2 regions of the Arthrobacter sp. NPDC057388 genome follow, and region 1 is predicted to be linked to the other one. Evidence: riboswitches for the same ligand, from Rfam matches in the RefSeq annotation. Region 1 holds a riboswitch; the other holds the start of a gene.
The links. A riboswitch is a leader RNA that binds a small molecule or an ion and turns the genes downstream of it on or off. The one in region 1 is predicted to bind glycine.
Positions count from the first base shown of each region.

Region 2: linked by a shared signal. The riboswitch ahead of gcvP (aminomethyl-transferring glycine dehydrogenase) and the one ahead of gcvP (aminomethyl-transferring glycine dehydrogenase) in region 1 are both predicted to bind glycine.

Region 1 covers NZ_JBHVBL010000009.1:116,702-132,530, forward strand. Annotated here, with positions in the region: gene ACFUTU_RS06835 (threonine/serine exporter ThrE family protein) at 1-1,189, opposite strand, end outside; gene ACFUTU_RS06840 (lipid II:glycine glycyltransferase FemX) at 1,249-2,322, opposite strand; gene ACFUTU_RS06845 (TspO/MBR family protein) at 2,474-3,046, shown strand; gene ACFUTU_RS06850 (L-serine ammonia-lyase) at 3,082-4,494, opposite strand; gene glyA (serine hydroxymethyltransferase) at 4,607-5,941, opposite strand; gene gcvH (glycine cleavage system protein GcvH) at 5,938-6,321, opposite strand; gene gcvT (glycine cleavage system aminomethyltransferase GcvT) at 6,971-8,119, opposite strand; gene gcvP (aminomethyl-transferring glycine dehydrogenase) at 8,133-10,982, opposite strand; glycine riboswitch at 11,160-11,258, opposite strand; gene ACFUTU_RS06875 (TetR/AcrR family transcriptional regulator) at 11,365-11,904, opposite strand; gene ACFUTU_RS06880 (MFS transporter) at 11,971-13,524, shown strand; gene ACFUTU_RS06885 (Dps family protein) at 13,627-14,106, opposite strand; gene ACFUTU_RS06890 (nitrilase-related carbon-nitrogen hydrolase) at 14,354-15,400, shown strand; gene ACFUTU_RS06895 (agmatine/peptidylarginine deiminase) at 15,412-15,829, shown strand, end outside.
Region 2 covers NZ_JBHVBL010000001.1:75,216-91,044, reverse strand. Annotated here, with positions in the region: gene ACFUTU_RS00360 (LacI family DNA-binding transcriptional regulator) at 1-654, opposite strand, end outside; gene ACFUTU_RS00355 (MFS transporter) at 798-2,150, opposite strand; gene hisD (histidinol dehydrogenase) at 2,355-3,701, shown strand; gene ACFUTU_RS00345 (SDR family NAD(P)-dependent oxidoreductase) at 3,714-4,469, shown strand; gene ACFUTU_RS00340 (3-hydroxyacyl-CoA dehydrogenase family protein) at 4,502-5,467, shown strand; gene ACFUTU_RS00335 (MOSC domain-containing protein) at 5,473-6,045, opposite strand; gene lipA (lipoyl synthase) at 6,069-7,088, opposite strand; gene ACFUTU_RS00325 (L-serine ammonia-lyase) at 7,129-8,541, opposite strand; gene gcvH (glycine cleavage system protein GcvH) at 8,609-8,992, opposite strand; gene gcvT (glycine cleavage system aminomethyltransferase GcvT) at 9,027-10,175, opposite strand; gene gcvP (aminomethyl-transferring glycine dehydrogenase) at 10,185-13,037, opposite strand; glycine riboswitch at 13,188-13,288, opposite strand; glycine riboswitch at 13,528-13,624, shown strand; gene cycA (D-serine/D-alanine/glycine transporter) at 13,774-15,264, shown strand; gene purU (formyltetrahydrofolate deformylase) at 15,261-15,829, shown strand, end outside.

The sequences.
Region 1 (15,829 bases):
AACGCGCCCCAATACCCAGCGCCTCGCCCGCGATCAGGGTGAGGTGCCCCACCACGCCCACGGCCGCCGTCGGAAGCAGCAGCTTCCAGTCCGTCTGTTCCGTGATGCCGATCGCCACGACGGCGATGGCAACCAGGATCACCTGCACCCACAGCGGGTACGCGGGCGGGAAGGTCTCGGTAACGTCGATCGGCTCCATGCCGATCCTGTCGCCCACCACAAAGGCAACGGCAATGCCGGCGACGACGGCCCCGAATGTCAGCAGGGTGGACAGAAACCTGCCGGCCGCAGTGACGGGAAAGCCGTTGATGGCATCCTGCACCGAGGATACGAGCCGCCCGGTGGGCAGCAGCAGCAGGATCCCGCCCACCACCACAATGGCCGGAGCAAGCCGGACTCCCACCGGACTGCCGAACCGCCACAGCAGCAGCGCGATGACCGTCACCACGAACGAGCATGCAGCGGTGATGAAGAAGTCAGGCGTCCGCCAGCGGCCCAGCTTCCTGGCCACCAGGCTGATGAGCAGGTTGGAGGCGAACGCGACCGCCGAGGCGCCAGGGCCGCCGCCAATGACAGCCACGAACACGGCGGAGAACACGGCAAAGGCAACCGTCACCATCCAGCGCGGGAACGGCTTGGGGCGCCGGACGATCTCGTCGAGCCGGCGGGCGGCCTCGTCCCGGCCCACGCCCCCGGCCACGATGTCGGTGACCAGCTGGTGGACCTGGGCAAGCCCCGCATAATTGTTCGTCCAGGAACGGACCACGCGCAGGAGGGTGATGGGCGTCTGGTCCTTGGCCGCATAGTTGATGCCCACGGACTGGTTGGTGATGTCCACCTCGATGTTTTTCAGCCCCAGCGCCGCCGTCACGGCGATGATGCTGGTTTCCACCTCGAGCGCGCCGGCACCGTACCGGAACATGGACTCGGCAAGGTGCAGCGCGAAGTCCATCGTCTTGCGGGCCGATTCGTCGATCCCGCCCACCTGGATCATGGGATTGGCGTACGGGCTCCCGGCGAGCCGGTCCACGATGCTCAGCGGCGCCGTCGGCGGGTTTTCCCCCTGCACCAGGCGGCGCAGCATGCGTTTTGCGGCCGCGTTCTGGTGCAGCTGCGAGGCGGTGAGCGGCTCCGTCTTGGGCAGCCCGTCCGTGGGCGGCCGGTTGGCGCCGCGGGGTTGTTTGGTCATCAGGGCTCCCCTCTGTCAGTGCCTTAGCCGTTCAGTGCCTTAGCCGTTAAACGTCCCGGTCAGTAAAACTGTTGCCCGGTGCGGCGCGTGTAGAGCTGCCGGGCGATACGTTCGCCGGCGGCAATCCACGCCTTGTACTTCAGCGGGCTGATGACCTGGTCATAGCAGCCCACGAAGTCCGTGACCGTTTTGCTGAAGCTGGTTTTGAAGAGGCCCAGCCCGTGGAAGGGGTTCGAGGTGTCCTTAAGCTTGTCGCTGGGCGGCGTTCCGCAGAAGTCGTATTCCGTGCAGCCCAGCTCCTTGAGCTGGTTGATCGCGGTCCACTGCACCAGGTGCGAATCGCCGTACTGGTTGCGCTTCTGCAGGGATCCGCCGTCCTTGTACGTGCCCTTGCGGCCGTAGTTGATGACGAAGGCACCCACCGAGGGAACGCCGTTTTCGTACACGAACATAAGCCTGCCCTGGCCGCGCTTGATGAAGTTCGTCCAGAACTGCCGGTAGTAGTCGTATTCGCGGACGCGCACCTGGGACTTCGCCTGGACGGTGTCGGTCATGAGGGCGTACATGGCCTTGAAGTTTTCCTCGCTGGGGTCCACGTTGTGAACCTCGACGCCCTCGCGGATGGCGCGCCGGACGGCGTTCCGTCCCCGTGAGTGGAGGTTGCGGAGCAGCTGGTTCTCCTCGGGGGAGATATCCAGCAGGGCCGTGGAGTCGTTGGGCTGCAGGTTGTGCGTCTTGACGAGGCCTGCCCCCTCGATGACTTCGCGGGCGACGTCGCTGAGGATGATGTCCGGCTCGATCTTGATGGCGAAGACCCCCAGCCGTGCGCGCTTGACGAATTCGGCGTTGGCTGCGGCGATGCCCGGAATGTCCTCGACGGCGGCCACATCAGGTCCCTTGATGAGGTACCAGAGCTTGCCCAGCACCGGGAAGCTCTTTTCCAGGACCAGGTTGTAGCTCGTGTAGTCAGCGGTCTCGTAGACGAGGTGCAGGGTCTTCCAGCCGAAGTGCTGCTTGACCTCGGCGAAGGCCTCCGACTGCAGCAGGTTTCCGCCGTTCGGATTCGCGGTGACGTGGGAGTCCCAGTTGGCAACCTCTTCGGAGGTGGCAAAGCGGGCAGTGAATTCTCGCAAGTGTGCCGTGTCCAATCTTCGCTTACGTTTCGTGCAGATGCCGGAGAAGCAGCCTCAAGTCTATCCGTCAGGGCTCCCGGCCCGCTCGACACGGGCACGTGATCCTGGTCAGAATCTTGACTCCGCCTGCGCCCTTGGCAAGTGTAGGGAGATGACGAGCAGGGACCGCGCGCCGGCCGCGGGAACGGGAACAGATGCCGCAACCAGGGGCGGTGCCGTGCCACCTGCACGGCGGCGCACCGCCGTCGAAATTGCCGGCCTCCTGGGGTTCCTGGCGGCCTCCGCCCTGGTGGCCTGGCTGGGTTCGCAGGCGACCATCAGCAACGTCACCGGCTGGTACGAAACGGCCGACAAGGCGCCGTGGTCTCCGCCCAACTGGGTGTTCGGGCCCGTCTGGACCGCGCTGTACACAGCCATGGCGGTGGCTGCATGGCTTGTTTGGCGGAGCCGCAGCCCGCGCCGCAGGGCTGCGCTCAGGGTCTACGGCGTGCAGCTTGCCCTGAACCTGGCGTGGACGCCCGTGTTCTTCGGGCTGTACCCGGCCTGGGGTTCGCCTGCGCTCTGGCTGGCGCTGGGCATCATCCTTGCCCTGGCCGTGGCTGTGGCCGCCACCGTGCTCCTGTTCGGCCCGATCCGCCGCACGGCCGGTCTGCTGATGCTGCCCTACCTGTCGTGGGTGGTCTTTGCCACAAGCCTGAACCTCTGGGCGGCCGCCAACAACTAGTCCCGTCCGGACGGGCTCAACCGGCGGTGCTGGAATCAGCACTCCACGACGTTGACGGCGAGGCCGCCCATCGCCGTTTCCTTGTATTTGGAGCTCATGTCCTTGCCGGTTTCGCGCATGGTCACGATGACCTCGTCCAGCGAGACCCGGTGCGAACCGTCGCCCCAGAGCGCCATCTTCGCGGCGTTGATCGCCTTGGCCGCGGCGATCGCGTTCCGCTCGATGCACGGGACCTGGACCAGCCCGCCGATCGGATCACAGGTCAGGCCCAGGTTGTGCTCCATCGCGATCTCCGCCGCGTTCTCCACCTGCGCCGGGGACCCGCCCATCACCTCCGCCAGCCCGGCGGCAGCCATCGACGACGCCGACCCCACCTCGCCCTGACAGCCCACCTCCGCACCCGAAATCGACGCCTGCTCCTTGTACAGCACCCCGACCGCGCCGGCGGCCAGCAGGAAACGGACCACCACGTCGTCGCGGTCCTCCTGCGTCGCGTTCTCCATGCCCGGCGCGAAATGCAAAGCGTAGTACAGCACGGCGGGGATGATCCCGGCCGCCCCGTTCGTCGGGGCGGTGACCACGCGGCCGCCGGAGGCGTTCTCCTCGTTCACGGCCAGGGCGATCAGGTTCACCCACTCCTGCCAGTACTTCGGGTCCCGGTAGTCCCCTCCGTGGCCACGGCCTTCCTTCAGCAGCCGCTCATGCCAGTCCGGGGCCCGACGGCGGACCTTCAGACCGCCCGGCAGCAGCCCCTCCCGCTTCAGGCTGGCCTGCACGCAGCCCTCCATCACCGAATAAATGTGCAGCAGCCCCTCCCGGATCTCCGCCTCGGACCGGGACGCGCACTCATTGACCAGCATGACGTCGGCAATCGACAGGCCCTGGGCACGGCAGTGCCCCAGCAGTTCCGCCGCGGTCCGGAACGGCAGCGGCAGGTCCTTCTTCGACTCGTCCAGCTCCTGCTGCGCGGCCTCTTCCTCGCCCTCGCGGACAATGAACCCGCCCCCAACGGAGAAGAACGTCGCCTTCTGCAGCTCCGCCCCGTTCACATCAAAGACCGTGAACGTCATCCCGTTCGTATGCCGCGGCAGCACCGTCAGCGGCCGCAGCACCATGTCCTCCACGCCATACGGCAACGGAACCGACCCCGCCAGGTTCAGGATCCCCGTCTCCGCGATCGACGCCAACCGCTCCTCCACCTCATCCGGCAGGATCAGCTCCGGGTGATACCCCTCCAAGCCCAGCAGCACCGCCGTCATGGTCCCATGCCCGTGCCCCGTCGCCGCCAGCGACCCGTACAGATCCACCCGCAGCGACGCCACGCTGTCCAGCTTTCCGCTGGCTTTGAGCTCGCCGGCGAAGACGGCAGCGGCACGCATCGGACCCACCGTGTGGGAACTCGAGGGCCCGATCCCAATGGAAAAGAGATCAAAGACTCCAACGGCCATAAATCAATCCTAACTAGGCATGGGGTCGGTAGAGGGTGGAGTTTTTGTACAGATAATGGCCTCAAAAGGGCCTTCAACCCGCGGTATCTGGACAAAAACTCCACCCTACAGGTCAGGCGAGGTTTGCGACGCCAGGGTAGAGGGGGTGGGCTTCGGCGAGGGCTTCCACGCGGCGGCGCAGTCCGGACAGGTCGGCATCGGCGTCGGCGGTCAGTGCCTCCGCGATGATGTCCGCGACCTCGGCAAAGGCGGCTTCGCTGAAACCGCGGGTGGCCAGGGCCGGAGTGCCGATGCGCAGGCCGGAGGTGACCATCGGCGGGCGCGGATCGAACGGCACGGCGTTGCGGTTCACGGTGATGTCGATGGCAGCGAGGCGGTCCTCAGCCTGCTGCCCGTCGAGCTCACAGTTCCGCAGGTCCACCAGAACCAGGTGCACATCCGTACCGCCGGAGACCACCGAGATGCCCTTGGCCGTGACGTCGGGCTGGACCAGGCGCTCGGCGAGGATCCGGGCGCCGGCGAGCACCCGCTCCTGGCGTTCCTTGAACTCCTGGGACGCGGCGATCTTGAAGGCCACGGCCTTGCCCGCGATCACGTGCTCCAGCGGCCCGCCCTGCTGGCCAGGGAAGACAGCCGAGTTGATCTTCTTGGCAACGTCGGCGTCGTTGGTCAGGATGATCCCGCCGCGCGGACCCGCGAGGGTCTTGTGCGTGGTGGACGTGGTGACGTGCGCGTGCGGGACCGGTGACGGGTGCAGGCCTGCGGCGACGAGCCCGGCGAAGTGCGCCATGTCCACCATCAGGTAAGCCCCCACGGAGTCGGCGATCCGGCGGAACTCGGCGAAGTCCAGCTGCCGGGCGTACGCAGACCAGCCGGCCACGATGAGCTGCGGCTTGTGCTCCTGGGCCAGGCGCTCCACCTCGGCCATGTCGATCCGGTGGTCATCTTCACGGACCTGGTACGGGACCACGTTGTAGAGCTTGCCGGAGAAGTTGATCCGCATGCCGTGCGTCAGGTGCCCGCCATGGGCGAGGTTCAGGCCCATGATGGTGTCGTCCGGCGTGATCAGGGCGTGCATCACCGAGGCGTTCGCCTGCGCACCGGAGTGCGGCTGCACGTTCGCGTACCCGGCACCGAACAGGGCCTTGACCCGGTCGATCGCGAGCTGCTCGATCACGTCAACGTGCTCGCAGCCGCCGTAGTACCGCTTGCCCGGGTACCCCTCGGCGTACTTGTTGGTCAGCACCGACCCCTGCGCCTGCATCACCGCAGCCGCCGTGTGGTTCTCCGACGCAATCATCTCCAGGCCCGTGCGCTGGCGCCCAAGTTCGTCGTCGATCTTTGCCGCGATCTCCGGATCCAGCTCCGCGAGATCCGCGTTCAGGCTCGGCGACACGACCTGGGTGAAGGCGACTGTTTCTGTGCCTGCGGCACCTGCGCCGCTCACAGCTCGCCGCCGTTCTTGGACGCGTACTCCTCGGCAGAGAGCAGCGGGCCCTCAGATTCGGCCGCCACCTTGAACAGCCAGCCGGCCCCGTACGGGTCGCTGTTGATCAGGGCAGGGTCCTCGATGACCGTGGAGTTGATCTCCGTGACCTCTCCCGTCACCGGGGCGTACAGGTCCGAAACCGACTTCGTGGACTCAACCTCGCCGCAGGTCTCCCCCGCGGTCACCGCGGACCCCACCTCGGGCAGGTCCACGTAAACAATGTCGCCGAGGGCGTCTGTGGCCACGGCGGAGATGCCAATAGACACCACATTCCCGTCCTCACGGGAAACCCATTCGTGTTCCTCGGAATACTGCAGTTCAGCGGCAACTTTTGCCATTTATTTTCCTTTGCTCGTGAAACTCGCGGACAAAAACAGTTGTGTGTGGCTGGGTGGCGCCTGGGAACTCCTCCGTACCCCGCGCGCGTGGCCTGGGTGGCGGGTGAGGGAACTCCTCCCCGCACCGCGCGCGTGGCCTGGGTGGCGGGTGAGGGGAACTCCTCCGCGTGCTGGGCCCACGCCGTCCGGGTTCCCTGGCCGAGCCTGCGAGGCCAGGGGGACGGTGGGGAGCACGCTTCCGGAGACCCCTCACCCGCCGTAGTGACGTTCAGTTTTCGGGGCCACCAGTTTCCGGAGCGAAACTTGCAACAGCCCCGTACCAGGCAAGCCAGAGCGCCGGTTCGGCAAGCTCGACCCCCAATGATCGAGCTTGGCGAGGGCATACACCGGCGGTCGGGTTTTGAGAGAACGCGTCCGACGGCGGCCCCTCCCCCAGCACCTTTGGCTTTCGATGCACTCATCCTGGCTGTCGCTGTGCCGTGATTGTCACCCAAGGTGACATGCCCTCGAAGGGCCGGCTGGCCGCGGTTTTCGAAAGCGTGCGTCAAAGCGACGAAGGAGCAGCACGCGTGAAAACTGGGGCCCGCCGGTCCTGGAGCCGAGTGGAACCGCGAGGGTTTCGGCAGGCTCAACCAGCGGTTCGGCCGGGCTACTTTGAGCGCTTGTAGAAAGGCAGTGCGACGACTTCGAACGGCTCCGCCTTGCCCCTCAGGTCGATGTCCAGGGCCGTGCCGGGTTCGGCGTAGGCGACGTCGACGTAGGCCATGGCGACCGGGTAGCCGAGGGTGGGGCTGGGCTGGCCGGAGGTGACTTCGCCGACGACCGTGCCGTCCTTAAGGACCGGGTAATGTCCGCGGCCGGCGCGGCGGCCCAGGCCTTTGAGGCCTACGAGCTTGCGGCCCGAGGTGGAACCCGCCCCGGCTTCCTTCTTGGCAGCCAGCGCGGCCTTGCCCACGAAGTCGCCTTCCTTGGACAGCGCGACGACCGGGCCCAGGCCGGCGGCGAACGGGTCGCCCTCGAGGGAAAGCTCGTTGCCGTACAGCGGCATGCCGGCCTCCAAACGGAGCGAATCACGGGACGCGAGGCCCGCGGGCGTCAGCTCCCCCTCATCCGCGATGGCGACGATCGACTGCCAAAGGGCGGCGGCGCCGTCGTTCTCCACGAAGATCTCGAAGCCGTCCTCGCCGGTGTACCCGGTCCGGGCCAGCAGCAGGTTCCGGCTCGCCCCGCCCACCAGGAAGGGCACTTCGACGGCGGCGTAGTACTTCAGCCCGGTGACCAGCTCGTGCTGGGCCGCCGGGACGAGGCGGAGGAGGATCTCCTCGGCCTTCGGGCCCTGCACGGCGATCAGTGACGTGCCGGCGGAGGCGTCCTCGACGGCGGCGTCAAAGCCGGCGGCCCGCTGCACCAGGGCCTCGGCCACCACCTTGGCGTTGCCGGCGTTGGGCACTACCAGGAAGCGGTCACTGCCTTCAGCCGCGGACGGCCGCCGATAGACGATGAGGTCGTCGATGATGCCGCCGTCGGCGTCGCAGATCAGGGAGTACTTGGCCTTGCCGACGGCCATGGCGGAGATCTTGCCGGCGAGGGCGTAGTCCAGGAAAGCGGCAGCGTCCGGGCCGGTGACCCAGACTTCGCCCATGTGGGAGAGGTCGAAGATGCCGGCCGAATTACGGACGGCATGGTGCTCGGCCAGTTCCGAGCCGTACTTCAACGGCATCTGCCAGCCGCCAAAGTCGGTGAACGAAGCACCGAGCTTCTTGTGCTCCTCGTAAAGGGCAGTGTAGTTCTCAGTCATTGAGCGGATTCCTCTAGTTCTCGAACGCTTCGAGGGGCGGGCAGGAGCAGACCAGGTTCCGGTCACCGGCGGCGCCGTCGATGCGGCCCACAGGCGGGAAGTACTTGTCCTGCTTGTGCGTGTGCCCGGGGAAGACGGCCTGCTCGCGCGGGTAGGCGCGGTCCCAGTCGGAGCTGATGGCAGCTGCCGCAGTGTGCGGGGCGTTGCGCAGCGGGCTGTTCTCCACCGTGAAGTCGCCGTTCGCCACCTGGTCGATCTCGCCGCGGATGGCGATCATGGCCTTGATGAACCGGTCGATTTCGCCCAGGTCCTCGGATTCGGTGGGCTCCACCATCAGCGTGCCGGCCACCGGGAACGCCAGCGTGGGGGCGTGGAAACCGTAGTCAATCAGGCGCTTGGCCACGTCCTCGGCGGTGACGCCGGTCTTGGCCGTCAGGGCGCGCAGGTCCAGGATGCATTCGTGCGCCACGAGGCCGCCTTCGCCGGTGTAGAGCACGGGGAAGAAGTCGTTCAGGCTTGCCGCCACGTAGTTGGCAGCCAGCAGCGCCGACTTGGTGGCCTCGGTCAGGCCGGCCCCGCCCATCAGCTTCACGTACGCCCAGGAGATCGGCAGGACGCCGGCGGAGCCGAAGCGCGAAGCGGAGATCGGAACGTCGTTGCCTTCGGTCCAGGTAGCGGCGTCACCCGGCATGAACGGTGCCAGGTGTGCCTTCGCCGCGACCGGCCCGACGCCGGGTCCGCCGCCGCCGTGCGGGATGCAGAAGGTCTTGTGCAGGTTCAGGTGCGAGACGTCGCCGCCGAACTTGCCGGGCTGGGCCAGGCCGACGAGGGCGTTGAGGTTGGCGCCGTCGACGTAGACCTGTCCGCCGGCGGCGTGGACGGCGTCGCAGACTTCGCGGACGTCGCCGTCGTACACGCCGTGGGTGGAGGGGTAGGTGATCATGATGCACGAGAGTGCATCCTTGTTGGCCTCGATCTTCGCGTACAGGTCCGTGTGGTCGATCGTGCCGTCAGCGGCGGTAGCCACGACGACCACCTTCATGCCGGCCAGCACGGCGGAGGCGGCGTTGGTGCCGTGCGCCGAGGCCGGGATCAGGCAGATGTTGCGCTGTCCCTCACCGCGGGAGAGGTGGTAGCCGCGGATCGCCAGCAGGCCGGCGAGCTCGCCCTGGGACCCCGCGTTGGGCTGGATGGACACCTGGTCGTAGCCGGTGATCTCGGCGAGGTCGGCTTCCAGTCCGCCGATGAGTTCGCGCCAGCCCGCGGTCTGGGAATCCGGGGCGAACGGGTGGATCGAGGCGAACTCCGGCCAGGAAATGGCCTCCATCTCGGCGGTCGCGTTCAGCTTCATGGTGCACGAACCCAGCGGAATCATGGTCCGGTCCAAGGCCAGGTCGCGGTCGGAGAGCCTGCGGATGTAGCGCAGCAGCTGGGTTTCCGAACGGTGCGTGTTGAACACCGGGTGCTGCAGGTACGCGGAGGAACGCTCGACGGCGGTGTCCAAGGCGAAACCGCCAGTCGCCTCCACGGCGGTGGCACCAAAGGCGGACAGGACGTCGGCGACGACGGCCGGCGTCGTGGTTTCATCCGCCGAGATGCCGACGGTGTCGGCGTCGATGCTGCGGAGGTTGATGCCCTTCTGCTCGGCGGCGGCGATGATGGCGCCGGCCTTGCCCGGAACCGAAACCGTCACAGTGTCGAAGAAGCTGGTGTGCAGGACGTCCAGCCCGGCGGCCTTGAGCGACGCGGCAAGGGTCCTGGCGTGGCCGTGCGTGGTCTCGGCGATCGCCTTCAGGCCCTCCGGACCGTGGTACACGGCGTACATCGAGGCGACGATGGCCAGCAGCGCCTGGGCGGTGCAGATGTTGGAGGTGGCCTTCTCGCGGCGGATGTGCTGCTCCCGGGTCTGCAGCGCGAGGCGGTAGGCAGGGACACCGGCGTTGTCCTTGGAGACGCCAACGAGCCGGCCCGGCAGGGAGCGCTCGAGGCCCTTCTGCACAGCCATGTAGGCGGCGTGCGGACCGCCATAGAACAGGGGAACGCCGAAGCGCTGGGCGGTTCCGACGGCGATGTCGGCGCCCTGCTCGCCCGGAGGCGTGATCAGGGTCAGGGCCAGCAGGTCCGCGGCCACGGTCACCAGTGCGCCGCGTTCCTTGGCGGCGGCGATCACGCCGGAATGGTCGAAGACCCGGCCCGAGACGCCGGGCTGCTGGAGCACGACGCCGTTGATCTCGCCGTCGGGCAGCCCCTGGGACAGGTCCGCGACCTCCACCTCGAAGCCGAGCGCCTCGGCGCGGCCCTTCACAATGGCGATGGTCTGCGGCAGGCAGTCCGCGTCCAGGACGGTCTTGCCGTCATTCTTCTTGTTGGCCCGGCGCATCAGCAGCACGGCCTCGGCCACGGCCGTGGCTTCATCCAGCAGCGACGCGTTCGCGATGGGCAGCGCCGTCAGGTCCTGGACCATGGTCTGGAAGTTCAGCAGCGCCTCAAGCCGGCCCTGCGAGATCTCCGGCTGGTACGGCGTGTACGCGGTGTACCACGCCGGGGCCTCGAGGATGTTGCGGCGGATCACCGGCGGCGTCACGGTGTCGTAGTAGCCCTGCCCGATCATCTGAACCGCGGTCTTGTTCTTGGCCGCGAGCTTCCGGAGTTCGGCCAGGACCTCAACTTCGCTCAGCGCGGGGGCAAGCTGGAGCGCGGAGTCCTGGCGGATGTCGTTGGGGACTGCCGTGTCAACCAGGGCGTCGACGGTGTCATAGCCGACGGCCTTGAGCATGGCTTCGACGTCGGCCTGGCGGCGGGCGCCGATATGCCGGTCGACGAAGGACGAGGAGGCTGAACTAACGGTCAAAAGGAACTCCATAACTAAGGCGGCGCAGGGTACGCCACATTGATTCGGGTTCCTCCCCGCTCTGTATTGGACCTGAGAGATTCCGCGGACACTCGTGTCCGCTTGCACCGTCGGTGAGCACAGCACGCCCTGAACCGTCCGCGCGAACGCGGACATTCCAGCGGGCAGCCTGCTGCTCTCCAGAGTTGCCTTGCCGCGGCGGTACGTGGGCCTGAGAGATTCCTGGGGAGGTTTTGCTCCTACGGCGCCTGCTTGTACCTACTTGCAGGACTCTCCCGCCGCAGATCAAAGGCTTTATTAAATTGAGCGGTGACAGCTGTCGTCGTCACAGAGGCTATTGTCCTACGCCGGGTTCGCGTCCGCAAACCGCGGCGGTAGCCCGGCAGCAGCGGGACTACCCCCGCAGCCGGTCGAGCGCGGCGAGGAGGCTTTCGACGTCGGCCGCGGTCTCGGAAGGCGTTGCCGCCGGCCCGACGGACAGCATGGCATTGAAGTAGAGCCCGTCGCCCATGTACAGGACCGCCTTGGCCAGGCCCGGCCCCACGTCGCGGGCAATCTCGTCCAGCCACCGCTGCTGGATGTGGGCAAACCGGCGCCGGGTTTCCTCGTGCGCGACCTCGGCCAGCCGCGTGGCGGCCACGATGGCACGGTCCAGCGGCGTGTCAGCCCAGACGGACGACCTGATGAAGTAGGCGGCAGCTCCCTCCGGGGCTGCGGCCATGGCCTGCGCGTCCGCCTCCGCGAATTCATCCAACCGGTCCAGCAGGACGCCGATCAGTGCTTCCTTGTTCGGAAAGTGGTACAGCAGCCCGCCCTTGGAGACGCCGGCGCGGGCGGCCACAGCATCGAGGGTGGCGGCGCGCTCCCCCACCTCGATCAGCAGGGATTCGAAGGCATCGAGGACTGCGCCGCGGGCGACCGGTTTTCTGGGCATGGCTTCCATCATGCCCGTTTCGGACTGAAGGCTATAACTGTACCGTCCGGACGGTATAGTTATTTCATGACCACTCATTCCGTCCTCGCCCCGCTGCCCGCCGAGGCCAACCGGACTTCATCCAAAAGAGACTGGCTCGCCCTGGCCCTGCTCATGTTCCCCGTGCTCCTGGTGGCCGTGGACAATACCGCGCTGACGTTTGCCCTTCCGGCGATCGCCCGCAGCCTGGACCCCTCGGGCGTGCAGCTCCTGTGGGTGGTGGACGCCTACGCACTCGTCCTGGCCGGACTCCTCGTGGCAATGGGAAGTCTGGGCGACAGGATCGGGCGCCGCCGGCTGCTCCTGACCGGCATCTCAGGGTTTGCGGCGGTCTCCGCGGCATCAGCCTTCGCGCCGAGCGCTGAATGGCTTATTGCGGGCCGCGCCGCCCTGGGATTCTTCGGCGCCATGCTCATGCCGTCCACACTGTCCCTGATCCGCAACATCTTCCAGGAGCCGGGCAGGCGTCGGCTGGCCGTGGCCATTTGGGCCGCGGGCTTTTCAGGGGGCGCGGCACTCGGGCCGATCTTTGGCGGCTGGTTGGTGGAGCATTTCTGGTGGGGCGCGGTCCTGCTCGTGGCCGTGCCCATCATGCTGCCGCCGCTGATCCTCGGCCGCTTCCTCATTCCGGAGTCCAAGGATCCGAAACCGGGACGCGTGGATACCCCCAGCGTGGTGCTGTCAATGCTGACCATGGTGCCGCTGGTTTACGGCATCAAGGAACTGGCCACGCACGGCCCCGGCCCGGCCGCTTTCGGCGTGATGGCATTCGGCCTGGTCATGGGCCTTCTCTTCGTCTGCCGCCAGCACGCCCTGGCTTCCCCGATGCTGGACATTTCCCTGTTCCGGAACCCAGTATTCAGCGCGGCAATTACGGCAAACATCCTGTCGCTGTTCTCCTACAACGGCTTCATCCTGTTCCTGGCACAGCACCTGCAGCTGCTCGAAGGCATGTCACCGTCCGAGTCCGGTACCGCCATGGTGCCCGCGCTGGCGGCAATGGTGGTGGCCGGCCTGCTGGTGGTTCCGCTGGTCCGGAGGGTGCGGCCGGGCTTTGTGGTGGCCTCGGGACTGGCGCTGGGCGCCACCGGCTACTGCCTCGTCGCATTCGGCAATCACGACGGCGGACCCGCCACGCTGCTTGCCGCCCTCCTCGTTTTGGCCGTAGGTGTGGGATCCGCCGAGACCATCTCGAACGATCTGATCCTGGGGGCTGCGCCGGCGGCGAAATCCGGGGCCGCAGCGGCGATCTCGGAGACGGGTTACGAAGTGGGGTCCCTCCTGGGCACGGCGGTCCTGGGGTCGATCCTGACCGCGTCATACCAGCAGCACCTCGCCCTGCCGGCGGCCGTTGCGCAGGTGTCCACAGCAGCGTCGGCAGACCAGGCCCGGGAAACCCTCGCCGGGGCGGTGGAGCTGGCCGGGTCGCTGCCGGCACCGCTGGCAGAGGCGGTCACGGCCGCTGCCCGGACGGCGTTTGACTCCGGCGTGCACATCACAGCGGCGATTGGGCTGGTGCTGATGGCAGGAGCGTCGGTGCTTGCCGCCGTCGTACTCCGCCGCATCCCGCGTGCGAAGTAGTCGGGACCGGGCGAAGTAGCGGGCACAAAATCGGGCGGCCCCGGAGGAATCCCTCCAGGGCCGCCCATGACAATCGGCGCGGGTAATAAACTGCCCGGTCGCTTACTTGCTGTCCGGCTGCGTCACGCTGGCCGACGCCTTCATGTTCTCGGCGCCGGTCATCCACGCGAACTGCTCCAGCTTCTCGATGAAGGTGTGCAGCAGGTCGGCGGTGGTGGGGTCTTCCTCGTCGACCTCGTCATGAACCTTGCGCATGGTGCCGACCGCCGCCTCCAGGGCGGCCACGATGCGGTCAATCGCATCCTTCGTATTGATGAGCCCCTCCGGGAACGCCGGAAGGTTCGTCGACTTTGCCACGGTGGCGCTGCGCCCGTCCGGCAGGGCATGCAGGGCGCGCATGCGCTCCGCGATGTCGTCCGCAAAGAGCCGGGCGGCAGTGACAATCTCGTCCAGCTGGAGGTGCAGATCCCTGAAGTTGGTGCCAACGATGTTCCAGTGCGCCTGCTTGCCCTGGAGGTGCAGCTCGATCAGGTCCGTCAGGACGGCCTGCATGTTGTTGGTCAGTGTCGGTGAAGCCTTCATGAATCCTCCTCGAATGGTCCAGTGGTTTCGACGCTACCGCAGGCGCTCCGGGCCGGGGAGCACCAGAGGCCGAATTTCACGATCAGCTTACTTACTAATTCCGCGGGCGCCCAACTTCCGTGCGGCGAGCGGACGGGGTCATAAATGATCGGCATTCAAATAACCCTTGCCACGCCGGCATCGCACGTGCATACTAAATGAACGTCATTCATTTAGTGACGGTCGTCTCACTGGAGTAATCATCATCATGATCGAAATAACCTGCCTCAACGCGCCCGCCTCCCTCGCCCGGACAGCGCCGTCCGGACGCCCTGCCCTGAGGGTGGGCCTCGTGCAGCACCGCTGGCACAGCAGCGCCGCCGCACTCCGCGCGGAACTCAACGACGGCATTGACCGGGCCGCCCGGCTGGGTGCCACGGTGGTGTTCCTGCCCGAGCTCACACTTTCCCGCTACCCGGCCGACCAGATCCCCGAAAATGACCTGTCCCTGCAGGGCCAGCACCGCCCGCGCCCCTCCGACACGGCGGAGGACCTGCTGACCGGCCCCACCTTCCGCTTCGCAGCAGAGGCCGCCCGCCGGAACGGCATTACCGTCCATGCCTCGCTCTACCAGCGCGCGGCCAACCCGGACGGCTCGGATGACGGCCTTGGCCTGAACACCTCCATCCTGGTCTCCCCCTCCGGCGAGCTCCTGGCCCGCACGCACAAGCTGCACATCCCGGTGACCGCGGGATACTACGAGGACAAGTTCTTCCGGCAGGGCCCCGAGGCGGAGGACGCCTACCGGGTCCACGCCCCGGCAGAACTCGGCGGCGCCCGGCTGGGCATGCCCACCTGCTGGGACGAGTGGTTCCCGGAGCTGGCCCGCATGTACTCCCTCAGCGGCGCTGAGCTCCTGGTGTACCCGACGGCGATCGGTTCCGAGCCGCTGTTCCCGGACTTTGACACCCAGCCCCTGTGGCAGCAGGTCATCGTGGGCAACGGCATCGCCAACGGCCTGTTCATGGTGGTTCCGAACCGCTGGGGCCAGGAGGGCAGCCTGAACTTCTACGGCTCCTCCTTCATCTCGGACCCGTACGGCCGCATCCTGGTCCAGGCACCCCGGAACGAGTCCGCAGTCCTCGTGGCCGATCTCGACCTGGACCAGCGCAAGGACTGGCTGACCCTCTTCCCGTTCCTCACCACCCGCCGCCCGGACACCTATGCCCGGCTCACCGAACCGGTCCGCACCGAGGAGCCGTTCGGCACACCCAGTGCGGCGGCTGGGCTTGTCGCGGCCGGGGCACACGCGTGAGCACCTGGCGCATGCCGGCCGAGACGGCCCGCCAGGAGCGGCTTTGGATGGCGTTCCCCACCGGCGGCTACACGCTCGGGGACACCGCGGAGGCGGCGCACGCCGCCCGGTCGGTCTGGGCCGCCGTCGCGAATGCCGCCGTTGAGTTTGAACCGGTCACCATGGTGGTGGACCCGTCCGACGTCGGCACCGCCGCCCGCTACCTGTCCCCCGCCGTCGAGGTACTGACGGCGGAACTCAACGATGCGTGGATGCGCGACATCGGCCCGACGTTTGTTCTGGACGGAAACGGCGCCCTGGGTGCTGTCGACTGGGTCTTCAACGGCTGGGGCGCGCAGGACTGGGCCAGGTGGGACAAGGATTCGCTGGTCGCCGCCGAGGTGGCAGGCCGGGCCAGCGCCCGGCACCTCGTGTCCGAGCTGGTCAACG
Region 2 (15,829 bases), on a different contig from region 1:
GGAGAACCCGCCGTGGAAGCGGAAGTGTTCCGGCACGCCGTGGCCCCGCCCGGCCATCCGGTCCAGGAAGCCCCGGGCGCGCTCACGGGAGGTGCTCGCGTTTTCAGCACCGCCGATGAAGGCCACCCGGGTCCTGCCGTTGTTCAGGAGGTAGTCGGCGACGGCGGCGCCCCCTTCAGTGTTGCTGCTGGTGACCTGGTCGCAGTCCAGGCCTTCCACCACGCGGTTGATGAGGACGATCGGGCTCTTCTTCTCAATGGCCGCCTGCAGTTCGACGGAATCCTCCGTGGCCGTCGTGAAGATGACGCCGTCGACGGCGTGTTCCCGGATGGCCTTCAGTGCATCGTGGTGGCTGCCGCCTCCGGCGTTCCAGATGACGACGCGGAAGCCTGCGGCGTCCAGCTCGCGGCTGAGTTCATCGAGGACTTCGGGGTAAAACGGGTTGGTCAGGTCGGCGACCACCACGCCGATGGTGTTGGTCCGCCTGGTTTTCATGGCCTGCGCCCCGGCGTGGGGCACGTAGCCCAGCGTTTCCATGGCCGCCTGGACACGGGCGCGCGTCGCGGGGGACAGCTTCGCGGGGGAGGACATCACCCGGGACACTGTGGCCTGTGAAACGCCCGCGAGTTCTGCGACATCACGGCTGGTGACCATCGGGGTGTCCTCCTTTTCCGCTGCCGTCCGCGCCGGCGTCCTGCGGATGTGTCATTTTCGTCGTTTCAGAGTAGCCAATCCCTGAAGCTGGCACCGCCGGTGACCTGCGCATGACAGGTCACCGGCGGTGGCGCCGGCTCTGCTTATCGGCCGGTGGTGGGATCGTGCTCGGCGCTCAGGCCGCGCCGCAGCCGGACCCGGGGTGCCGTCTCGGGAGACCAGAGGGCACCCACAATGGTGATGACCGACGTCGCGATCATGTACAGCGCGACGAGCCAGAACCGGTCAAACTCCGGGCCGATCAGGGCGGTGGCGATCAGCGGTGCGAAGCCGCCAGCGAAGACCGCGGCCACCTGCGGCCCGACGGACGCGCCCGAGTAGCGCAGCTTGGGCTCGAACAGCTCGGTGAAGTATGCCGGTTCCACTGAGTAGCAGAGGTCGCGTCCGACGTTGCAGGTCAAGACCAGGACCAGCAGGACCATGAAGAAGTCGCCGGTCTGGACACCCCAGAAGAACGGGAAGGCCATCAGGAGCATGGTCGCCGCGCCTGCGATCACCGTGTAGCGGCGGCCCCAGCGGTCGGAGACCCAGCCCCAGAACGGAATGGAGAAGATGCCCAGGCCGGCCATGATCATGGTTGCCAGCAGGATGCTGTTCTTTTCCAGCAGGATCGCCGGTCCGTAGGCCAGCAGGAAGGTGGTGTAGATGTAGTAGTTTGCGTTCTCCGCGAAGCGCATCATGATGACCTTCAGGATGGTCAGCGGCCGGGTCTTGATGACCTTGACCACGGGCATCTTCTCGATTTCGCCCTTGCGCTTGATCTCCTCGAAGGCGGGGGACTCGTCCACGTTGCGGCGGATGTAGAAGGACAGCACCACCAGCAGGATGGAAACCAGGAACGGGATGCGCCAGCCCCAGGCCATGAACTGCTCGGGCGAGATGAGGCCGCCCATGATGAAGAACGCGCCGTTGGCCAGCAGGGTGCCGGCCGGAACGCCGATCTGCGGCCACGAGCCGAAGAACCCGCGGCGCTTCGCCGGGGCGTATTCGGTGGCCATGAGGGCAGCCCCGCCCCATTCGCCGCCGACGCCGATGCCCTGGATGATCCGCAGCAGGACCAGCAGGATGGGTGCCGCGACGCCGATCGTGGCGAAGTTGGGCAGACAGCCGATCAGGAAGGTGCCGGCGCCCATCAGGCCGAGGGTGGCCATGAGCATCTTCTTGCGGCCCAGGCGGTCGCCGAAGTGGGCGAAGATCAGGCCGCCGACCGGGCGGGCGGCAAAGCCGATCGCGTAGGTGCTGAAGGACAGCAGGATGCCGGCGAACGGGCTCACCTGCGGGAAGAACTGGGTGTTGAGGATGATGGCGGCGGCAACGCCGTAGACGTAAAAGTCGTACCACTCGATGCAGCTGCCGAGCACTGAGGAGACCAGTGCCTTGCGGCGCATCTTCGGATCGATGGCCGGCGGTGCTGCCGTTGTCACGGGGGCGCTCATGTAGAGACTCCTTTGTCTTCGTCCGGACAGTGAGCCCAGCCACACCGGCTGGCTCGTGACTAGCAGTGTATACGTATGCAAAAACCAGATTCAACCCCTTGTGCCAAAAAATGTATACGTATACACTCGATGATCATCCGGTCCTGAGGGACTGGCCGGGCGCTCCATAGGTCGCCCATCGACGAAGATGGAAAGGCAACCCTGATGACCGTTACAACAGCACTTAGCACCGCCGTCGACTCCACCCTGCTGAAGGAGCCCGAGCGCAACAGCGTGGCCCGTGGCAGCACTCCCGAGGTGCGCGCCACCGTGGAAGCTGTCATTGCGGACATCCGCGAGCGGGGGGACGAAGCCGTGCGCGAATACTCCGCAAAGTTCGACAAGCACGCCCCCGAATCCTTCCTGCTCAGCCAGGAGCAGCTCGATGAGATCATGGCCCGGGTGCCGGAGCAGGTCATCGAGGACATCAAGTTCGTCCAGCAGCAGGTCCGCGTGATGGCGCAGAAGCAGCTGGAGTCGCTGTCCGACTTTGAAATCGAGACCCTCCCCGGCGTTTTCCTCGGCCAGAAGAACGTTCCGATCCAGGCCGCCGGCGCCTACATCCCGGGCGGCAAGTACCCGCTCCTCGCCAGCGCCCACATGACCATCGTCACCGCCAAGGTTGCCGGCGTCGAACGGGTCGCAGCCTGCACCCCGCTGATCCAGGGCGAGGTTCCGGACGCCACGGTGGCGGCCATGTACCTGGCCGGCGCCGACGAGATCTACCTGCTCGGCGGCATCCAGGCCGTGGCCGCCCTGGCCATCGGCACCGAAACCATCAAGCCGGTCAACATGCTGGCCGGCCCGGGCAACGCCTTCGTCGCCGAGGCCAAGCGCCAGCTCTTCGGCGAGGTCGGCATCGACCTCTTCGCCGGTCCCACGGAGGTCCTGATCGTGGCGGATGAACACGCTGACCCGTTCATCGTCGCCGTCGACCTGCTGTCCCAGGCCGAGCACGGCCCCGACTCCCCGGCCGTCCTGATCACCACCAGCGAAGAGCTGGGCCGCAAGGTCATGGAGCACATCGACACCATTCTCGTGGACATGCCCACCCGCGACTACGCCGCCGCGGCCTGGCGCGACTGGGGCGCCGTCCACGTGGTGGGGACCCTCGATGACGCGTACGCCCTGGCTGATGAATACGCCTACGAGCACGTCCAGATCCTGACGCAGAACCCCCGCGAGGCGCTGGAGAAGATGCACGATTACGGCGCCCTGTTCCTCGGCGAGGGAACCTGCGTGTCCTACGGCGACAAGGTGATCGGCACCAACCACGTGCTGCCCACGCGCGGCGCGGCCCGCTACACCGGCGGCCTCTGGGTGGGCAAGTACCTGCGCACCGTCACCTACCAGGAAGTGACCAACACAGAATCCAGCGCCTTCTTCGGCGAACTCTGCGGCCGCGCGTCCAGGGTGGAGCGGTTTGAGGGCCACGCCCGGTCCGGCGATGTCCGCGCCGCGAAGTACCGCGGCACGTCCCTGCCCTGGTCGGACCACACCTTCGACAGCTAACGGGGACCGCAAATGCCGGAAGCGCCGAATTTCCGACTGGACGGCAAGAAAGCCCTGGTCACGGGGGCGGGCCGCGGGCTCGGCAAGGCCATTGCTGATGGCCTTGCCGGGTGCGGCGCCACCGTCTACGGAACCAGCCGCGACGCCGAAACCGCCAAACAGATCAGTGAACGGTACGGGACTCCGCCGCTGGCCGTGGACCTCACCGATACCAGCAACGTCGAAGGCTTCGTCGAATCGCTCCAGCAGGCCAGCGGCGGCATTGACCTGCTGGTCAACAACGCCGGGGTCAACGTGCCCAAGCCGGCCCTGGAGCTGACGGAGGATGACTGGGACACCGTCTTTGATACCAACCTCAAGGGCACCTTCTTCCTGACCACGGCACTGGCGCGGCGCTGGATGGATGCCGGCACCCGCGGGGCCATCGTCAACATCGCCTCCCAGGCGGGGATCGTCGGGATCGAGGAGCGCGCGGCCTACGGCACCAGCAAGGCCGGGATGATCCACCTGACCAAGATCCTGGCCCTGGAGTGGGCCGCCGCCGGAATCCGGGTCAACGCCGTCGCCCCGACGTTCGTGCGGACGGAACTGACGGCATCGACCCTCAGCCGGCCAGACTGGGCCAGCGAACTGCTCTCCCGGATCCCGGCGGGCCGATTCGGGGAACCCGAAGACATCGCCGGCGGCGTGGCGTTCCTGCTCAGCGACGCGGCGTCGCTCATCACCGGTCACACGCTGACCGTCGACGGCGGCTACACCATCCGCTGACCCTCCCGTTTGGCGTCTTGAAGAGGAGCAACATGCAAACCATACAGAGCATCGCGGCCACCGCAGTGGTCGGTGCCGGCTACATGGGCGGCGGCATAGCCCAGGTCCTGGCACTGCACGGCTACGGGGTGGCGCTGGGGGATGTCGACGGCGAAATCGCCGAACGCTCCCGCGTTCGCCTTGTAAACCAGGCGCGGGACTTCGAGGCCCGGGGGCTGCTGCCTGCCGGTGCCGCCGACACGATCGCGGGCAACCTCACCGCTGCCGCGAGCATCGAGGAGGCCGTTTCGACGGCGGACTACGTCGCCGAGGCGGTCCCGGAGGACCGGGTCATCAAGGCGGACATCCTGGGCCGCATCTCCGCGGCAGCGCCCGCCGGGGCGGTCATCGCATCAAACACGTCCGCCATTCCGATCGGGGAACTGGCAGCGGCGGTCAGCAACCCGGAACGCTTCCTCGGCGTCCACTGGATGAACCCTGCGCCCTTCATTCCCGGGGTGGAGCTGATCCCCGGGCCGCAGACGGCGCCCGGCGTGATGGACCTTGCCGAAGAGCTCATCCGGTCCCTTGGCAAGACTCCGGCCCGGGTGGCCGACACTCCGGGATTCGTGGCCAACCGCCTGCAGTTCGCGCTGTACAAGGAAGCGGCCCGGATCGTGGAAGAGGGAGTCGCCGCCCCGTCACAGATCGATGCGGTGGTCAGCAGCACCTTCGGGTTCCGGCTGGCGCTCTTCGGGCCCTTCGCTATCGGCGACATGGCCGGGCTGGACGTCTACGAGTCCTCGTACCGGACCTTGGAGAAGGCTTACGGCGAGCGGTTTTCCCCGCCCGCCGCGCTGACATCAACGGTCGAGGAAGGCAACCTCGGGCTGAAAACCGGCCGAGGGTTCCTGGACATCGACCCCGCCAGCCGGGATGACCTCGTCGCTTACCGGGACAGCGCCTACGCCCGGCTTTCGCAGCTGCGGGCCGAGCTGGGGCAGGCGCCGGGGCTGTAACAGCGCTACGGCAGCCGGCCTGGCCGCAGCACGCTCGGAACGCCCGCCTGCCCGGGCTGGAGCGGCACGGGACTGACCAGCACCGCAGGCCCGCGGTGCAGCACGCCGTCGGAAAGCGCATGGCAGCGCATGCCGCCGCGCCCGCGCATCGCGGCATGCGCGCCGGGCGCGAGCATCCTGTCCATCCAGGCGCAGGGGTGGGCGGGGCGTCCGCCCCTGAACCGCACCACATTGCCCTGTGACTCCAATGTGAAGTCCTGGCCCAGGAGCGGGGCCAGGTGGGCGCCCCGGAGGATCACGTTGCGCCGGGTCAGCAGGGGATCGAAGGGACCGGCGTCGAGTTCTTCGGCGATGGCCTCGAGCGCTTCCACCGCGAAGAGCGTGACGGCGGCGTCCATGTGCGCTGCCTTGCCGAAGAACCTGTCCCCGACGATGCCCTTGCCGGCCACCACCTCGACCTGCTCGGCGTCCGTCGTCGGCACGTCAGCGGCGCCGTCCCGCGCACGGCCGAAATACGCATGGCCAGGCGACACGAGCAGATGCAGGACCTCAACGTCGTATCTGTAGGTTTCGGTCATGCAACAACGCTATACCCGCGGTTTCAGGCCGGCCTTTTGAGGAGGGTGCTGGCTTCCTGGCGGGTGGTGCCGGAGTCCTGGATGCCGTCTGCGATGTGGGCGAGTTCGGCGGGGATGTCGCGGCCTTTTTTGCGCATGGCGGTGGCCCAGAGCCGGCCGGCGCGGTAGGAGGAGCGGACCAGGGGCCCGGACATGACGCCGAGGAAGCCAATCTCTTCGGCTTCGTGCTGCAGGTCGACGAATTCCTGGGGTTTGACCCAGCGGTCCACGGGCAGGTGCCGTTCGGAGGGGCGGAGGTACTGGGTGATGGTGATCAGGTCGCAGCCCGCGGCGTGCAGGTCGCGGAGCGCTTCGGAGATTTCCTCGCGGGTTTCGCCCATGCCCAGGATGAGGTTGGACTTGGTGACCATGCCCAGGTTCCGGCCCTGGGTGATGACGTCCAGGGAGCGTTCGTAGCGGAATGCGGGGCGGATGCGCTTGAAGATCCGGGGCACGGTTTCGACGTTGTGCGCGAAGACCTCGGGGGCGGAGTCGCAGATCGCTTTGATGTGGTCGGGGTTGCCGGAGAAGTCCGGGATGAGGAGTTCGACGCCGGTGCCGGGGCTGAGTTCGTGGATCTTGCGGACGGTTTCGGCGTAGAGCCAGACGCCTTCGTCTTCGAGGTCGTCGCGGGCGACGCCGGTGACGGTGGCGTAGCGCAGCTGCATGGACTGCACGGAGCGGGCGACCTTGGTGGGTTCGAACCGGTCCACGGGGGAGGGTTTGCCGGTGTCGATCTGGCAGAAGTCGCAGCGGCGGGTGCATTCGGAGCCGCCGATGAGGAAGGTGGCTTCCTTGTCTTCCCAGCATTCGAAGATGTTGGGGCAGCCGGCCTCTTCGCAGACGGTGTGCAGGCCTTCCTTTTTGACCAGGTTTTTCAGGCCGACGAATTCCGGGCCCATCTGGACCTTGGCCTTGATCCAGTCCGGTTTGCGTTCCACCGGGGTGGCCGCGTTGCGCTGCTCGATCCGCAGCATTTTCCGGCCTTCTGGTGCCAGTGTCATGGTTCTCTTTCCGTAGTCCTAAATCAGCAGGAGTGCAAAATCAGCAGGCCACGACGTTGACGGCGAGGCCGCCCATCGCCGTTTCCTTGTATTTGGAGGACATGTCCTTGCCGGTTTCGCGCATGGTCACGATGACCTCGTCCAGCGAGACCCGGTGCGAACCGTCGCCCCAGAGCGCCATCTTGGCGGCGTTGATCGCCTTGGCGGCGGCGATCGCGTTCCGTTCGATGCACGGGACCTGCACCAGCCCGCCGATCGGGTCACAGGTCAGGCCCAGGTTGTGCTCCATCGCGATCTCGGCCGCGTTCTCCACCTGCGCCGGGGACCCGCCCATCACCTCGGCCAGGCCGGCGGCGGCCATCGACGACGCCGATCCCACCTCGCCCTGGCAGCCCACCTCCGCACCCGAGATCGACGCCTGCTCCTTGTACAGCACCCCGACGGCGCCGGCGGCGAGCAGGAACCGGACCACCACGTCGTCGCGGTCCTCCTGGGTCGCGTTCTCCATCCCGGGCGCGAAGTGCAGCGCGTAATAGAGGACGGCGGGGATGATCCCAGCCGCCCCGTTCGTCGGGGCGGTCACCACCCGCCCGCCGGAGGCGTTCTCCTCGTTCACGGCCAGGGCGATGAGGTTCACCCATTCCTGCCAGTACTTCGGGTCCCGGTAGTCCCCTCCGTGGTCACGGCCTTCCTTCAGCAGCCGTTCATGCCAGTCGGGGGCACGGCGGCGGACCTTCAGCCCGCCGGGCAGCAGCCCCTCCCGCTTCAGGCTGGCCTGCACGCAGCCCTCCATCACCGAATAAATGTGCAGCAGCCCCTCCCGGATCTGCTCCTCGGACCGGGACGCGCACTCATTGACCAGCATGATGTCGGCAATCGACAGGCCCTGGGCACGGCAGTGCCCCAGCAGTTCCGCCGCGGTCCGGAACGGCAGCGGCAGGTCCTTCTTCGACTCGTCCAGCTCCTGCTGCGCGGCCTCTTCCTCGCCCTCGCGGACAATGAACCCGCCCCCGACCGAGAAGAACGTCGCCTTCTGCAGCTCCGCCCCGTCCACATCAAAGACCGTGAACGTCATCCCGTTCGTGTGCCGCGGCAGCACCGTCAGCGGCCGCAGCACCATGTCCTCCACGCCATAGGGCAACGGAACCGACCCCGCCAGGTTCAGGATTCCCGTCTCCGCGATGGACGCCAGCCGCTCCTCCACCTCATCCGGCAGGATCAGCTCCGGGTGGTACCCCTCCAGGCCGAGCAGAACCGCCGTCATGGTCCCATGCCCGTGCCCCGTCGCCGCCAGCGACCCGTACAGATCCACCCGCAGCGACGCCACGTCCGCCAACGTCCCCGAGGCCTTCAGCTCCTCCGCGAACACGGCGGCAGCCCGCATCGGCCCGACCGTGTGGGAACTCGAAGGGCCAATTCCAATGGAAAAGAGGTCAAAGACGCCAACAGCCATGGTCGGTTCCTAACTGGAGAGTTGTGATCGGTTCGGGCTGGGGAGGTTAAGGGGAGTGAGGCCGGGGCTAGAGTTCGCCGCCGTTGGCTGCTGCGTATTCCTCGGCCGACATCAGCGGGCCCTCGTCGGTGACGGCCACCTTGAACAGCCAGCCGGCGCCGTACGGGTCGCTGTTGATGAGGGCCGGGTCCGCGACGACACCGTCGTTGATCTCCGTGACCTCGCCCGTGACCGGGGCGTACAGGTCCGAGACGGACTTGGTGGATTCCACCTCACCGCAGGTTTCGCCTGCCGTGACGGTGGCACCCACCTCGGGCAGGTCCACGTACACGATATCGCCCAGGGCGTCGGCGGCCACGGCGGAGATCCCGATCCCCACAGGCCCGGATCCGTCGACGGCGACCCATTCGTGCTCGGCGGAGTACTTCAGTTCGGCAACAACCTTGCTCATATCAATTCCTTTGTATCTAGAAGTTCGTGGATGGTTACTTTTGGCGCTTGTAGAACGGCAGTGCGACGACTTCGAAGCGCTCGGGCTTCCCGCGGAGGTCGACATCCACCAGCGTGCCCACCTCGGCATGTTCGACGTCGACATAGGCCATGGCGACCGGGTAGCCAAGGGTGGGGGAGGGCTGGCCAGAGGTGACCTCACCGATCAGCGTGCCGTCCTTGAGCACCGGGTAGTGGCCGCGGGCCGCGCGACGGCCGGTACCCTTGAGGCCCACGAGCTTCTGGCCGATGGTGGAACCGACGCCGGCTGCCTTGAGTGCGGCCAGCGCCTCCTTGCCGACGAAGTCGCTTTCCTTGGCCAGCGAAACCACCGGACCGAGTCCTGCCGCATAGGCGTTCACGCGGCGCGAGAGCTCGTTGCCGTACAGCGGCATGCCGGCTTCCAGGCGCAGCGAGTCGCGGGCGGCGAGGCCGGCGGGGACCAGCCCGTGCCCTTCGCCGGCCTCAAGCAGCGATTCCCACAGCCGGGGTGCCTCGGCGTTGGGCACGTAGATCTCGAAGCCGTCCTCGCCGGTGTAGCCGGTGCGGGCCAGCAGGAGGTCCCGCGCAGTTCCGCCGACGGCGATCTGCACCTCGACTGCCGCGTAGTACTTCAGGTCCGTCACCAGGGAATGCTGTTCGGCCGGGACCAGCTGCAGGAGGATGGCCTCCGCGTTGGGCCCCTGCACCGCGATCAGCGAAATCTCCGAGGAGGCGTCCTCGACCGTGACGTTGAAGTCCGCGGCGCGCTCGGCGAGTGCTGCGGCCACCTTGGTGGCATTGCCCGCATTGGGGACCACGAGGTACTTGTCCTCGCCTTCTGTCGGAGACGGTCGGCGGTAGGAGATCAGGTCGTCGATGATGCCGCCGTCGGCGTCGCAGATCAGGGAGTACTTGGCCTTGCCGACCGCGATGGCGGACAGCTTGCCGGCCAGGGCGTAGTCCAGGAAGGCGGCGGCGTCCGGGCCGGTGACCCAGACTTCGCCCATGTGGGAGAGGTCGAACAGGCCGGCGGCGTTGCGGACGGCGTGGTGCTCGGCGAGTTCCGATTCGTACTTCAGCGGCATCTGCCAGCCGCCGAAGTCGGTGAAGGATGCGCCGGCTTTCTTGTGCTGGTCGTAGAGGGCGGTGTAGTTCTCGGTCATGGGAAGTCCTTAGTTTTCAAACTCGGAAAGGGGCGGGCAGGAGCAGACCAGGTTGCGGTCACCGGCGGCGCCGTCGATGCGGCCCACGGGCGGGAAGTACTTGTCCTGCCGGAGCGAAGGCACCGGGAAGGCGGCCTGCTCGCGCGGGTAGGAACGGTTCCAGCCGGAACTGACGACGGCGGCTGCCGTGTGGGGTGCGTTGCGCAGCGGCGAGTTTTCCAGGGTGAAGTCGCCGTTGGCGACCTGCTGGATTTCGGCGTGGATGGTGATCATCGCGTCGATGAACCGGTCGATCTCGGCCAGGTCCTCGGACTCGGTGGGTTCCACCATCAGGGTGCCGGCCACCGGGAACGCCAGCGTGGGCGCGTGGAAGCCGAAGTCGATCAGGCGCTTGGCCACGTCCTCGGCGGTCACGCCGGTCTTGGCCGTCAGGCCGCGCAGGTCCAGGATGCACTCGTGCGCCACGAGCCCGCTGTCGCCGGTGTAGAGCACCGGGAAGAACTCATCCAGACGGGAAGCGACATAGTTCGCCGCGAGCAGGGCAGACTTGGTGGCCTCGGTCAGGCCCTGGCCGCCCATGAGCTTCACGTAGGCCCAGGAGATGGGCAGGACGCCCGCAGAGCCGAACCGCGACGCGCTGATGGCAACGCCATGCCGGTCCACTCCACCCTCGGACGAAGCGCTGTTGGCGTCGCCCGGCATGAACGGTGCCAGGTGTGCCTTGGCTGCGACGGGTCCGACGCCGGGTCCGCCGCCGCCGTGCGGGATGCAGAAGGTCTTGTGCAGGTTCAGGTGCGAGACGTCGCCGCCGAACTTGCCGGGCTGGGCCAGGCCGACGAGGGCGTTGAGGTTGGCGCCGTCGACATAGACCTGTCCGCCGGCGGCGTGGACGGCGTCGCAGACCTCACGGACATCGCCGTCGTACACCCCGTGGGTGGAGGGGTAGGTGATCATGATCGCCGAGAGAACGTCCCGGTACTGCTCGATCTTGGTGTACAGGTCCGTGTGGTTGATCGTGCCGTCGGTGGCGGTGGCCACGACGACCACCTTCATGCCGGCCAGCACGGCCGAGGCGGCGTTGGTGCCGTGCGCGGAGGCGGGGATGAGGCAGATGTTGCGCTGTCCCTCGCCGCGGGAGAGGTGGTAGCCGCGGATCGCCAGCAGGCCGGCGAGTTCGCCCTGGGACCCGGCGTTGGGCTGGATGGACACCTGGTCGTAGCCGGTGATTTCGGCGAGGTCGGCTTCCAGACCGCCGATGAGTTCGCGCCAGCCCTCGGTCTGGGAGTCCGGGGCGAACGGGTGGATCGAGGCGAATTCGGGCCAGGAGATGGCTTCCATCTCGGCGGTGGCGTTCAGCTTCATGGTGCAGGAGCCCAGCGGGATCATGGTGCGGTCCAGTGCCAGGTCGCGGTCGGAGAGCTTGCGGATGTAGCGCAGCAGCTGGGTTTCGGAGCGGTGCGTGTTGAACACCGGGTGCTGCAGGTAGTCCGAGGTGCGGAGCACGGACTCGGGCAGTTCGAACCCGGCTGCGTCCCCGACCGGACCGGCGCCAAAGGCGACGGCTACGGCGGAAAGTGTTTCCGCCGTCGTCGTCTCATCGATGGAGACGCCAACGGTGTCCTCATCGATGTGCCGGAGGTTGATGCCGCGGGCCTCGGCGGCGGTGATGACTTTGGCGGCCTTGCCCGGCACGCGGACGGTGAGGGTGTCGAAGAAGGTCTCGCTGGCCAGTTCGCGGCCGGCGGTCTTCAGGGCGGTGGCCAGGACACGGGCGTTGTGGTGCACGGTCTCGGCGATCGCCTTCAGGCCCTCCGGGCCGTGGTAAACGGCGTAGAAGGACGACACGATGGCCAGCAGGGCCTGCGCGGTGCAGATGTTGGAGGTGGCCTTCTCGCGGCGGATGTGCTGCTCCCGGGTCTGCAGCGCCAGCCGGTAGGCGGGGGCGCCGGCGTTGTCCTTGGAGACGCCGACGATGCGGCCGGGAAGCGTGCGCTCCATGCCGGCGCGGACGGCGATGTAGGCGGCGTGCGGGCCGCCGAAGAACAGCGGAACGCCGAAGCGCTGGGCGGTTCCGACGGCGATGTCGGCCCCCTGCTCACCCGGAGGCGTGATCAGGGTCAGCGCCAGCAGGTCCGCGGCCACGGTCACCAGCGCGCCGCGCTCCTTGGCAGCGGCAATCACGCCGGAATGGTCGAAGACCCGGCCCGAGACGCCGGGCTGCTGGAGCACGACGCCGTTGATCTCGCCGTCGGGCAGCCCTTGGGACAGGTCCGCGACCTCCACCTCGAAGCCGAGCGCCTCGGCGCGGCCCTTGACGATCGCGATGGTCTGCGGCAGGCAGTCCGCGTCCAGGACGGTCTTGCCGTCGTTCTTCTTGTTGGCGCGGCGCATCAGCAGCACGGCCTCGGCCACGGCGGTGGCTTCATCCAGCAGGGAAGCGTTGGCGATCGGCAGGCCGGTCAGGTCCTGGACCATGGTCTGGAAGTTCAGCAGCGCCTCGAGCCGGCCCTGGGAGATCTCCGGCTGGTACGGCGTGTACGCGGTGTACCAGGCGGGGGCCTCGAGGATGTTGCGGCGGATCACCGGAGGCGTCACGGTGTCGTAGTAGCCCTGCCCGATCATCTGCACGGCGGTCTTGTTCTTGGCCGCGAGCCGGCGGAGCTCGGCCAGGACCTCGACTTCGCTCAGGGCAGCGGTGAGGCGCAGCGCGTTTTCCTGGCGGATGGGTGCCGGAACGGCGGCGTCAACCAGGCCGTCGACGGTGTCGTAGCCGACGTGCTTGAGCATGGTGTCGATGTCGGCCTGGCGGCGGGCGCCGATATGCCGGTCGGCAAACGTTGACGGAAGGGATTGAATCGTCATGAGGAACTCCAGGTCTGGCCGGCCACGGGTGGCACGGCATGGGTTGGGTTCCTCCCCGCTCTGTATTGGACCTGAGAGATTCCGCGGACAGTCGTGTCCGCTTGCACCGTCGGTGAGCCAAACCAAAGTTTGGCTGCTTTCCAGAGTTGCCTCGCCGCGGCGGTACTGGGGCCTGAGAGATTCCTGGGGAGGATTTGCTCCTACGGCGCCTGCCCGATGGATGACTGGGAGGACTCTCCCGCCACGGTTCGAAAGGCTATGAAGATGTGGGTGATTCGGCTCACACAGTACAGCACTCGGCGCCGAATGCCAAAACGGGGCCGGGCCAAACCGCTGCGGCGCTGCCCATGAAGGGCCCGGGGAGCCGGGTTTGACAATTCTTCGTGACCGAGACCACACTGAACCGGTGGCCAGCGGGACTGGGCTGACCGGCAGGCGCCGGACAGGCCGGGCGCCGTCGGCACGCCGAATTCATAACTGAAAACGCTTACGATCTGCGGCGGGAGAGCCCTGCCGGTACATCAGCGGGCGCCGTAGGAGCAAACCCTCCCCAGGAAACTCTCAGGCCCACGTACCGCCGCGGCGAGGCAACTCTGAAAAGCAGCCCGGCGTGCCCGGGCTCACCGAAGGTGCAAAGCGGTCATCCATGTCCGCGGAATCTCTCAGGTCCAGTACAGAGCGGGGAGGAACCCTGTCAGTGTGGCCATTTGGTGCCACTTGAACAATGGAGTTCCTTATGACGATTCACCCTTCTGCGTCCCCGGCCGGGGAGGCTCCGCGACTGGAACGGCAGCTGAGCAACCGCCACATCCAGCTGATCGCCATCGGCGGCGCCATCGGCACCGGCCTGTTCATGGGTTCGGGCAAAACAATCTCCGCGGCCGGGCCGTCGGTGATCTTCGTGTACATGATCATCGGCTTCATGCTGTTCTTCGTCATGCGGGCCATGGGCGAACTGCTGCTGAGCAACCTCAACTACAAGTCCTTCAGCGATTTCGCCGCCGACCTGCTGGGCCCCTGGGCCGGCTTTTTCACCGGCTGGACCTACTGGTTCTGCTGGGTGATCACCGGCATCGCGGACGTCATAGCGATCGCCGGGTACTCCCGCGAGCTCTGGCCGGGACTGCCGCTCTGGATCCCGGGCCTGGCCACCGTGGCCATCCTGCTCCTGCTGAACCTGACCACCGTCAAGGCCTTCGGCGAAACGGAATTCTGGTTCGCCCTCATCAAAATCATCGCCATCGCCGCCCTGATCATCGTAGGCATGTTCATGATCTTCATCGGCTTCCAGAGCGACTCCGGGCAGGCCAGCTTCACCAACCTGTGGAGCCACGGCGGCTTCTTCCCCAATGAATTCATGGGCTTCGTGGCCGGTTTCCAGATCGCCGTGTTCGCCTTCGTGGGCATCGAACTGGTGGGCACCACGGCCGCCGAAGCCAAGAACCCGGAGCGGAACCTGCCCAAGGCCATCAACTCCATTCCGGTGCGCGTGCTGCTCTTCTACGTGGGCGCCCTCATCATCCTGATGTCCGTCACGCCCTGGACCCAGTTCGCCGCCGGCCACAGCCCCTTCATTGCCATGTTCTCGCTGGCCGGCCTCGGAGCCGCCGCCACGGTGGTCAACCTCGTCGTGCTGACCTCGGCGATGTCCTCGGCCAACTCCGGCATCTACTCCACCTCGCGCATGGTCTATGGCCTCGCGGAGGAAGGTGACGCGCCGGCCGTCTTCCGCAGCCTGTCCCGCCGCAAGGTACCCAACAACGCCCTGTTCCTGTCCTGCGTGCTGCTGCTCTCCGGTGTGGTGCTCATGTACGCCGGCCAGGACGTCGGCAAGGCGTTCGACATGGTTACCACCGTCTCCGCCGTCTGCTTCGTCTTCGTCTGGTCGATCATCCTCGCCAGCTACATCGCCTTCCGCCGCCGGCGCCCGCACCTGCACAGCGCCTCCAAGTTCAAGATGCCCGGCGGCATTCCCATGGTGTGGGCGGTCTTCGCGTTCTTCGGCTTCGTGCTGTGGACGCTCACCACCCAGCCGGACACCCTGGCCGCACTGCTGGTCACGCCCGTCTGGTTCGTCCTCCTCGGTGCTGCCTGGCTGGTGCTGCGCCGCCGGCCGGCCCACATTGCCCGCTACGAGGCTTTCCAGGACGAGCTGCGCGCCGAGGAAAACACCGCCCGCAACGGTGCGGACAGCCAGTTCCAGGAGAAGGAAAGCGTCAAGGGATGATCACCATCGAGGAAAAGCCGACGACGGCGGGCCAGGCCCGGCAGCCAGGTGCAGGGGAGTTTGTGCTCACCTTCCACTGCCCGGACTCCCTGGGGATCGTCCAGTCGGTCGCGGACTTCCTGCTCAAGCAGGAGTGCTACATCGTGGACCTCAAGCAGTTCGGCGACCGGAGCGCGGGGCACTTCTTCATGCGGGTGCACTTCGCCTCAGCCGCCGCCCCGGGCGAAACCGCTGGTGACACGGACGCCGTCGAACAGCCCGCCGTCGAACAGCTCCGCGAAAGCTTCGCGCCGCTTGCCGACGAGTGGAACATGGACTGGCGCCTGGAGCGGCATAGCCGCAGGCAGCGCATCCTGGTGATGGTCTCCAAGTACGACCACTGCCTCAACGACCTGCTGGTCCGCACCCGCAGCGGCGAACTCCCGGTGGAGATCGCAGCCGTGGTGTCCAACCACCCTGACCTGGCGGGGCTCGCGGCCTGGCACGGAATCCCGTTCCACCACATCCCCGTGACAGCAGCTACCAAGCCCGAAGCGGAAGCTGCCCTGCTGGAACTCGTGAAGGC